One region of the Bacillus mojavensis genome, then DNA from elsewhere that is predicted to be linked to it. Evidence: a T-box and tRNA genes for the amino acid it is inferred to sense, from the RefSeq annotation. Region 1 holds a T-box; the other regions hold tRNA genes.
What was found. A T-box is a leader RNA that pairs with one kind of tRNA and senses whether it is charged. The one in region 1 lies ahead of leuS (leucine--tRNA ligase), so its partner is inferred to be a tRNA-Leu.
Positions count from the first base shown of each region.

Region 2: it has a tRNA-Leu gene. The T-box ahead of leuS (leucine--tRNA ligase) is inferred to sense a tRNA for this amino acid. The anticodon was not compared.
Region 3: it has a tRNA-Leu gene. The T-box ahead of leuS (leucine--tRNA ligase) is inferred to sense a tRNA for this amino acid. The anticodon was not compared.

Region 1 is NZ_CP051464.1:2,897,931-2,901,176, reverse strand. Features, by position in the region: gene ytvA (YtvA family blue-light photoreceptor) at 1-606, opposite strand, end outside; gene HC660_RS15175 (DUF4257 domain-containing protein) at 1,009-1,344, shown strand; T-box leader at 1,448-1,662, shown strand; gene leuS (leucine--tRNA ligase) at 1,772-3,246, shown strand, end outside.
Region 2 is NZ_CP051464.1:526,404-529,649, forward strand. Features, by position in the region: gene HC660_RS02670 (Tex family protein) at 1-36, shown strand, start outside; gene cmpA (cortex morphogenetic protein CmpA) at 46-159, opposite strand; gene HC660_RS02680 (SprT family protein) at 262-714, shown strand; tRNA gene HC660_RS02685 (tRNA-Asn) at 837-911, shown strand; tRNA gene HC660_RS02690 (tRNA-Ser) at 917-1,007, shown strand; tRNA gene HC660_RS02695 (tRNA-Glu) at 1,037-1,108, shown strand; tRNA gene HC660_RS02700 (tRNA-Gln) at 1,121-1,195, shown strand; tRNA gene HC660_RS02705 (tRNA-Lys) at 1,223-1,298, shown strand; tRNA gene HC660_RS02710 (tRNA-Leu) at 1,310-1,391, shown strand; tRNA gene HC660_RS02715 (tRNA-Leu) at 1,470-1,553, shown strand; gene HC660_RS02720 (YvrJ family protein) at 1,795-1,938, opposite strand; gene HC660_RS02725 (N-acetylmuramoyl-L-alanine amidase) at 1,954-2,499, opposite strand; gene HC660_RS02730 (hypothetical protein) at 2,506-2,709, opposite strand; gene HC660_RS02735 (glutaredoxin family protein) at 2,711-2,962, opposite strand; tRNA gene HC660_RS02740 (tRNA-Cys) at 2,992-3,062, opposite strand.
Region 3 is NZ_CP051464.1:93,489-96,734, reverse strand. Features, by position in the region: rRNA gene HC660_RS00545 (16S ribosomal RNA) at 1-656, opposite strand, end outside; tRNA gene HC660_RS00540 (tRNA-Ala) at 832-907, opposite strand; tRNA gene HC660_RS00535 (tRNA-Pro) at 915-991, opposite strand; tRNA gene HC660_RS00530 (tRNA-Arg) at 1,015-1,091, opposite strand; tRNA gene HC660_RS00525 (tRNA-Leu) at 1,101-1,186, opposite strand; tRNA gene HC660_RS00520 (tRNA-Gly) at 1,201-1,275, opposite strand; tRNA gene HC660_RS00515 (tRNA-Leu) at 1,316-1,398, opposite strand; tRNA gene HC660_RS00510 (tRNA-Lys) at 1,406-1,481, opposite strand; tRNA gene HC660_RS00505 (tRNA-Thr) at 1,519-1,594, opposite strand; tRNA gene HC660_RS00500 (tRNA-Val) at 1,598-1,673, opposite strand; rRNA gene rrf (5S ribosomal RNA) at 1,696-1,811, opposite strand; rRNA gene HC660_RS00490 (23S ribosomal RNA) at 1,865-3,246, opposite strand, start outside.

The DNA.
Region 1 (3,246 bases):
TTCATTTACTTGGGCCAATCCTGATAGATCAATAATCAAATAATCATCTTTGGATGTTGATAAAATATTCGTCAATGTGCTGACGATGGAATTAAATCGCTCCTCTGTCAGGTTGCCGACTAGCGGAAGAGCCGAAATGCCGTTGCGAATCGGCACAATAGGAGTAGAAAGTGCAGTAATTTCTGTGAGGGAATCCTCGAGAAGCTGTTCATACTCTTTTTGCTTGGTAATGTCATTTTGAATTCCGACAAAATAGGTTTTGTCTTCTATTTCCAGCGGATCAATATATAACTCATTCCAGAACATCGTTCCGTCTTTTTTGTAGTTTTGAATTTGAACTGTAACCGGCTCTTTATTTTGTAAACCGGCTCTGATGTTGTCCACTTCACCAGCGTCTGTATCTTTCCCCTGTAAGAAGCGGCAGTTCTTTCCTAAAATTTCCTCGGCCTCATAACCGGTCATTTGAACAAAGCCTTGGTTTACGTAGACAATCGGATTATCTTCAAGTGCAGGATCTGTAATCACTACACCGACTCGCGCGTGATCAAGCGCTTTTTTGATAACGTCCAGCTGTCCTTTTATTCCGAATGATTGAAAACTACCCATATAATTCCCCCTTAGGCCGCCAGCTTGCTGTGCGAAAGCCTGATATTCCCCTTTTTTTAATGAATTCTACAGTAACCGTAGCACAACACATGTTCTGATTCAAGCAAGCGCAGTTTGTTGTTTGTCATTCGGGCTTGTCCTCGTATACACTAAAAATAAGAACAGAGTTTGAACATATGAACGGAAAGGTTTCTACATGCTAAATAGGTGACTAGGTAAATGTCACTGGGTGAAAAATGAATCTAATGCATCAAGCTTACCGATCATGTGTTCACATATAATGGAAGAAACAAGCTTTTTTCAGATTTGCCAGTATGTAGATATCGAAAATCATCGGAATCGTTTAAGGGGGCTGGATGGCCTGAAGTCGCTTTACGAAATAAGGGCTTTAGGAAGGTGATGATGAAGATGCTGCATCAGGTATTAATTGCTTGTGTAATTGGAGGAATCATGGGGATTCTCGGTCATGTGAAAAAGAGAGGCAGACTGGAGAAACCCAGGATGACAAAGCGGTTTATCTATCTTGGATTTTTGGAAGATTGGTTTATCGGCATGACGGCTTCCATTTTACTTGTACTATCCGCTGACCCCGATTCAGGAATTCAACTTGTCATCTTATCCATAATCTCAGGCTACGGCGGTGAAGCTGTTCTCAGAAGCTTTGATTTTGTAAGAGAAATGAACAGCGGCGGCGAACCGGCCGAGTCGAAACGTCAAACCAAAACTCCACCAGAATAATTGTCCTCAATCTTCGCCCGTTCAGGGTACATTCCCATTGTATACAAACCTGCTTGCACTTATGAACAGAATTCTATAAAATACAGTTAAGATTACGGTTGCGAAAAGAACAATGAAGAGGAGCAGTAAGAAGCAGATATTGTTTCAGAGAGTTGACGGCTGGTGAAAGTCAATCAAGTTTGTTTCTGAACTCACCTCAGAGTTGCAGCGGTGAAAAGCCGCTGACGCATAACTGCGTTAAAAGTATCAAGTGAGTGCGGCGTCTGCCGCGCTAACGAGGGTGGTACCGCGGGAAAACGAAAGTCTCTCGTCCCTTTTAGGGATGAGGGAGTTTTTTTTAGTTTGGGAATATTCTGAATATAATCCTCCCTGTCCCGTCAATACTTGAACATAAAACGCCGTATTCAATCAGAAGGAGGTTTTTACTTTGAGTTTTCAGCACAAAGAGATAGAAAAGAAATGGCAAAATTATTGGCTGGAAAACAAAACATTTGCCACTCTTGATCATAATGAGAAACAAAAATTTTACGCGCTGGACATGTTTCCTTATCCGTCTGGAGCGGGTCTTCACGTCGGACACCCTGAGGGCTATACAGCGACGGATATCCTCTCTCGCATGAAGCGCATGCAGGGGTATGACGTCCTTCATCCGATGGGCTGGGACGCATTCGGTCTGCCGGCTGAGCAATACGCCCTCGACACCGGGAATGATCCGGCAGTGTTTACGAAGCAGAATATCGATAATTTCCGCCGCCAAATCCAGGCGCTCGGTTTTTCATATGATTGGGATCGTGAAATCAACACGACAGATCCTGAATACTATAAATGGACACAATGGATTTTCTTAAAACTATACGAAAAGGGTCTTGCTTACGTTGATGAAGTGCCGGTTAACTGGTGCCCCGCACTCGGTACGGTTCTAGCCAACGAAGAAGTCATTGACGGAAAGAGTGAACGCGGCGGCCACCCGGTCGAAAGACGCCCAATGAAGCAGTGGATGCTGAAAATCACAGCTTATGCGGACAGGCTTCTTGATGACTTGGAAGAGCTTGATTGGCCGGAAAGCATTAAAGACATGCAGCGCAACTGGATCGGCCGTTCTGAAGGTGCGCACGTTCATTTTGGCATAGATGGACATGATGAATCATTTACGGTGTTTACAACAAGACCTGATACATTGTTCGGCGCTACATACACTGTCCTTGCTCCGGAGCATGCTTTGGTAGAAAAAATCACAGCTGCTGAGCAAAAAGAAGCTGTCGAAGCTTATATCAAAGAAATTCAATCAAAGAGTGACCTTGAGCGCACGGATCTTGCGAAAACAAAGACAGGCGTCTTCACCGGTGCTTATGCGATCAATCCTGTAAACGGTGAAAAACTGCCGATCTGGATCGCAGATTACGTTCTTGCTTCATACGGAACTGGTGCAGTCATGGCTGTTCCCGGTCACGATGAGCGTGATTTTGAATTCGCCAACACATTCGGCCTTCCAGTCAAGGAAGTCGTGAAAGGCGGAAATGTTGAAGAAGAAGCGTACACAGGCGACGGCGAGCATGTGAACTCTGATTTTCTGAATGGACTTACTAAACAGGAAGCGATTGAAAAAATGATCGCTTGGCTGGAAGAAACGAAAAACGGCGAAAAGAAAGTCACTTACCGTCTGCGCGACTGGCTCTTCAGCCGCCAGCGCTACTGGGGCGAGCCGATTCCGATCATTCATTGGGAGGACGGAACGTCAACAGCTGTGCCGGAGGAAGAACTGCCGCTGATTCTGCCGAAAACAAACGAAATCAAACCGAGCGGCACTGGCGAATCACCGCTTGCGAACATTAAAGAGTGGGTTGAAGTCACAGATCCTGAAACAGGGAAAAAAGGAAGAAGAGAAACGAATACAATGCCGCA
Region 2 (3,246 bases), 1.7 Mb from region 1:
CAAAAAGGCAGAGTATCACTGTCTATGGTAAAATAAAAGCACTGCTTACGAGCAGTGTTTTTTCCTATAGAAATACCAGCATTGATTCAGCAGTTTAATTTGATAATTATCTTTTTCAAGGAACGCTTTTTGCATCTGTTTTTTCAGCCAATTTGGCATAGGCTCATTCCTCCTCAGCTTTGATATAAGAGGGGCGGTGATTACCCTATTGTATGCGAACAGTGAATTGTCCCGTTCAATGTTTTTTTAGTGAGGTGCACCATGGATAACAAAGATTTGCAAAAGCTTACAGAGGATATTTCCAACACATTTTTCAAAAAGCCGTTTCGACATCAGGCTGTTTTCAACGACAAACTTAAAACGACCGGCGGAAGATACCTGTTAACCTCTCATAACATCGAATTGAACAGAAAATATTTGATTGAGCACGGCAGAGAGGAACTGATCGGCATTATCAAGCATGAGCTGTGCCATTATCACCTTCACCTTGAAGGAAAAGGATACAAGCACAGGGACAGAGATTTCAGAACGCTTCTCCAGCAAGTCAATGCGCCCCGCTTCTGTACGCCTCTAAAGAAAAAAACAGAAAGCAAAAAAACATATAGGTATATATGTACGGCTTGCGGCCAACAGTATATAAAGAGACGCGCCATGAATCCTGACAGATACAGATGCGGAAAATGCCGCGGGAAAATAAAAAGAATTTTTTCGTAAAAAAGGTTGACGAAACTGGCAAGCCTATGTTACATTATAAAAGTCGTCACGAGAGATAAATAAAAAACATTTCCTCTTGACTCTGAATGACAAGCCTGATATAATGAATCTTGTCTCATTATTCCACAGTAGCTCAGTGGTAGAGCTATCGGCTGTTAACCGATCGGTCGCAGGTTCGAATCCTGCCTGTGGAGCCATATTTGGAGAAGTACTCAAGTGGCTGAAGAGGCGCCCCTGCTAAGGGTGTAGGTCGCGTAAGCGGCGCGAGGGTTCAAATCCCTCCTTCTCCGCCATAAGATTGCGATATAAGTTCTCAACCATCGGCCCGTTGGTCAAGCGGTTAAGACACCGCCCTTTCACGGCGGTAACACGGGTTCGAATCCCGTACGGGTCATTCCATTTTCGTTGGGCTATAGCCAAGCGGTAAGGCAACGGACTTTGACTCCGTCATGCGTTGGTTCGAATCCAGCTAGCCCAGCCATTTTTATTTTTTGAAATTAAATAGTAAGAGCCATTAGCTCAGTTGGTAGAGCATCTGACTTTTAATCAGAGGGTCGAAGGTTCGAGTCCTTCATGGCTCACCATTTGTCTTTTTGCGGGTGTGGCGGAATTGGCAGACGCGCTAGACTTAGGATCTAGTGTCTTACGACGTGGGGGTTCGAGTCCCTTCACCCGCACTTTATTTTACAAAGTGCACGCAAATTGGTTTTACTAGGTTAAGAGCCTGAAAACCAGCACAACATTTTAATAGTCACGCGGTCGTGGCGGAATGGCAGACGCGCTAGGTTGAGGGCCTAGTGGGTGAATAACCCGTGGAGGTTCAAGTCCTCTCGGCCGCATCCCAATAATACCAAGGGTTTAACCGCATTTGGTATTATTTTCTTATGTGGAAAATAAGGCTATGGAAGAAGACTTACTCACCAAAACTCACCAGTTACTTAAAGTAAGTTGGTATTGCGGTGTGTGTTTCCTAGGGGAATTATTCATATAAACGTATAGTACTTTAATATATCCGAAAAAAAACCAGTTCTTTGAAATGTTAGCCGCCACAGTAAGCATTTCCCGAACTGGTTTTCTTAATTATTTTTTGTTTTTGAGTTCAATAATTGCTTCCGTCAATGCATCTAATTTGCTCTCTAGCCGTGTTAGTAAATAAACAGCAACTAATATAGGAAAACCAAAATTTCCAATGATAGCAATAAGCGTTTCAGTAGATAAATTCAAGCAACTCCCTCCTTTTTAAAGGTTAGTTGCGATACTGGCAATACTATTAGCCATTGTTTGGCTCAATTCTTCAATAAATGTCGGTTTCTTTAAAAGAGACGCGTCTTTTTTGGAATCTAAAAAAAGATTCTCCAACAAAATAGCTGGCATTTTAGTTTGCCTCAAAACCGCAAAATTTGCTTCACGTTGTCCTCTATCAGTCATACCCTGCAGTTTTAAAAAGTTTATAATATCTTTATGCATCTCTTGTTGGATTTGTCCTGTGATAGTATTCTTTAGACCAGGATAGATGTATGATTCAAATCCTGTTCCCCCACCTGCATTATGATGAAGAGAAACAAAGAGGTTACTATTTAGTTTGTTTGCAATCTGTGATCGTTTATTTAAAGACACAAATTCATCAGTATTTCGAGTTAGATGAACTATCACGCTCTGCTTTGTTTTTAGATGTTGTTCTACTTTTAATACTAAGTCCAAAGTTAAATTTTTCTCAATCAAACCATTGCCTGTTGCCCCACTATCGTTACCTCCATGACCCGCATCTAAAACTATATTAGGCATTCAAAGTCACTCCTCATCAGAACACAACTTCAGACCATACTTTTTCTCTAATAACCTATTTATTTCTTTCAAATGTTTACTGTAACAGAGCACAATATCTTGATACATCTCTTTTTCTTCAATATTGCATGAGTTTAACTTTTGAGCAACTAACAATAAATCTTTTTTCAATTGATAATACTGATTCAGTGAATTATCAAATTGTTTCATTTTAATCCCCCAATAGAAGACTCTCTAATTTATTAACATTAAATCCTGCAACAGTAATCTCTTTTGGCTCTCTTTCAAAAGTAATAATGGTAAAGGGTACCCCTAAAACCTTTCTTTCTAATAGTTCTCGTTTGTGTTTTTCAACTTCTACTTTTTTTTCTAGGTATTCAATAGAATGTTTATCTAACCATTCTTTTTGTTTCTTGCAAAAAATGCAATTAGCAGCTGTAAAAACAATAATATTTGGTTTCATTAATATTCACCTTCCTAAATTGAAATTAAAGGCAGCAATCGGATTCGAACCGATGATAAAGGTTTTGCAGACCTTTGCCTTACCACTTGGCTATACTGCCATTTGTACCAAATAAAGTGAAAAATCCACCATGGATGTAAACGTTCTTTATAAACTTTTAACTATTTCCTAAATTTCTCATGAAAAATTGAAAAAATTTAATCATTGGTTTAAAATAGAACATGCGTTCCCTAATTTTACATAATCGTTTACTTCTTCTAATTTAATTTCACTAAATAGGTAGA
Region 3 (3,246 bases), 1.2 Mb from region 1:
TCCCCAGTTTCCAATGACCCTCCCCGGTTGAGCCGGGGGCTTTCACATCAGACTTAAGGAACCGCCTGCGAGCCCTTTACGCCCAATAATTCCGGACAACGCTTGCCACCTACGTATTACCGCGGCTGCTGGCACGTAGTTAGCCGTGGCTTTCTGGTTAGGTACCGTCAAGGTACCGCCCTATTCGAACGGTACTTGTTCTTCCCTAACAACAGAGCTTTACGATCCGAAAACCTTCATCACTCACGCGGCGTTGCTCCGTCAGACTTTCGTCCATTGCGGAAGATTCCCTACTGCTGCCTCCCGTAGGAGTCTGGGCCGTGTCTCAGTCCCAGTGTGGCCGATCACCCTCTCAGGTCGGCTACGCATCGTTGCCTTGGTGAGCCGTTACCTCACCAACTAGCTAATGCGCCGCGGGTCCATCTGTAAGTGGTAGCCGAAGCCACCTTTTATGTTTGAACCATGCGGTTCAAACAAGCATCCGGTATTAGCCCCGGTTTCCCGGAGTTATCCCAGTCTTACAGGCAGGTTACCCACGTGTTACTCACCCGTCCGCCGCTAACATCAGGGAGCAAGCTCCCATCTGTCCGCTCGACTTGCATGTATTAGGCACGCCGCCAGCGTTCGTCCTGAGCCAGGATCAAACTCTCCGATAAAGTAGTTTGACTGACTACGCACATCGCTGTGCGATTTATTTAAAACTTGAATTAACAGGTACGTTTTGTCTTGTTTAGTTTTCAAAGATCATTTTGTTTATCGCCTTGTTAAAGCAACTTTATTAGTATACAACGTCGCTTTCTCAAAGTCAACAACTTTTTTTAAATCTTTTTTTGGTGGAGCCTAGCGGGATCGAACCGCTGACCTCCTGCGTGCAAAGCAGGCGCTCTCCCAGCTGAGCTAAGGCCCCATAAAAATGGTCGGGAAGACAGGATTCGAACCTGCGACCCCATGGTCCCAAACCATGTGCTCTACCAAGCTGAGCTACTTCCCGATTCCTCATATTAAAATAATATATGGCGCGCCCGAGAGGAGTCGAACCCCTAACCTTTTGATCCGTAGTCAAACGCTCTATCCAATTGAGCTACGGGCGCAAATGATAATGCCGAGGGCCGGACTTGAACCGGCACGGTAGTCACCTACCGCAGGATTTTAAGTCCTGTGTGTCTGCCAATTCCACCACCCCGGCGTGGATGGTATAGTTGGAGCGGAAGACGGGATTCGAACCCGCGACCCCCACCTTGGCAAGGTGGTGTTCTACCACTGAACTACTTCCGCAGACAGGATGTCCAGTTTTTATAACTGTCATCCTATATAATGCGGGTGAAGGGACTTGAACCCCCACGTCATAAAGACACTAGATCCTAAGTCTAGCGCGTCTGCCAATTCCGCCACACCCGCTTAAAAATGGTGAGCCATGAAGGACTCGAACCTTCGACCCTCTGATTAAAAGTCAGATGCTCTACCAACTGAGCTAATGGCTCTTCTTACAAGAGACTTGAATATTATATCATATAAAAGTGGTGCCGGCAAGAGGACTTGAACCCCCAACCTACTGATTACAAGTCAGTTGCTCTACCAATTGAGCTACACCGGCAAATGGTGGAGGATGACGGGCTCGAACCGCCGACCCTCTGCTTGTAAGGCAGATGCTCTCCCAGCTGAGCTAATCCTCCATAATTGCACTAACGTGCAATTGCTTGGCGGCGTCCTACTCTCACAGGGGGAAACCCCCGACTACCATCGGCGCTGAAGAGCTTAACTTCCGTGTTCGGCATGGGAACGGGTGTGACCTCTTCGCTATCGCCACCAAACAATTGAGAGTGTTCTCTCAAAACTAGATAACAGGTGTGACATCATTAGAAATTAGGTTAAGTCCTCGATCGATTAGTATCTGTCAGCTCCATGTGTCGCCACACTTCCACCTCAGACCTATCAACCTGATCATCTTTCAGGGATCTTACTTCCTTGCGGAATGGGAAATCTCATCTTGAGGGGGCTTCATGCTTAGATGCTTTCAGCACTTATCCCGTCCGCACATAGCTACCCAGCGATGCCCTTGGCAGAACAACTGGTACACCAGCGGTGCGTCCATCCCGGTCCTCTCGTACTAAGGACAGCTCCTCTCAAATTTCCTGCGCCCGCGACGGATAGGGACCGAACTGTCTCACGACGTTCTGAACCCAGCTCGCGTACCGCTTTAATGGGCGAACAGCCCAACCCTTGGGACCGACTACAGCCCCAGGATGCGATGAGCCGACATCGAGGTGCCAAACCTCCCCGTCGATGTGGACTCTTGGGGAGATAAGCCTGTTATCCCCGGGGTAGCTTTTATCCGTTGAGCGATGGCCCTTCCATGCGGAACCACCGGATCACTAAGCCCGACTTTCGTCCCTGCTCGACTTGTAGGTCTCGCAGTCAAGCTCCCTTGTGCCTTTACACTCTGCGAATGATTTCCAACCATTCTGAGGGAACCTTTGGGCGCCTCCGTTACCTTTTAGGAGGCGACCGCCCCAGTCAAACTGCCCACCTGACACTGTCTCCCCGCCCGATAAGGGCGGCGGGTTAGAAGGTCAATACAGCCAGGGTAGTATCCCACCGATGCCTCCACCGAAGCTGGCGCTCCGGTTTCCAAGGCTCCTACCTATCCTGTACAAGCTGTACCAACATTCAATATCAGGCTGCAGTAAAGCTCCACGGGGTCTTTCCGTCCTGTCGCGGGTAACCTGCATCTTCACAGGTACTATAATTTCACCGAGTCTCTCGTTGAGACAGTGCCCAGATCGTTGCGCCTTTCGTGCGGGTCGGAACTTACCCGACAAGGAATTTCGCTACCTTAGGACCGTTATAGTTACGGCCGCCGTTTACTGGGGCTTCAATTCGCACCTTCGCTTACGCTAAGCGCTCCTCTTAACCTTCCAGCACCGGGCAGGCGTCAGCCCCTATACTTCGCCTTACGGCTTCGCAGAGACCTGTGTTTTTGCTAAACAGTCGCCTGGGCCTATTCACTGCGGCTCTCTCGGGCTTTCACCCTAACAGAGCACCCCTTCTCCCGAAGTTACGGGGTCATTTTGCCGAGTTCCTTAACGAGAGTTCTCTCGATCACCTTAGGATTCTCTCCTCGCCTACCTGTGTCGGTTTGCGGTACGGGCACCTCTCACCTCGCTAGAGGCTTTTCTTGGCAGTGTGGAATCAGGAACTTCGCTACTAAATTTCGCTCGCCATCACAGCTCAGCCTTATGGGAAACG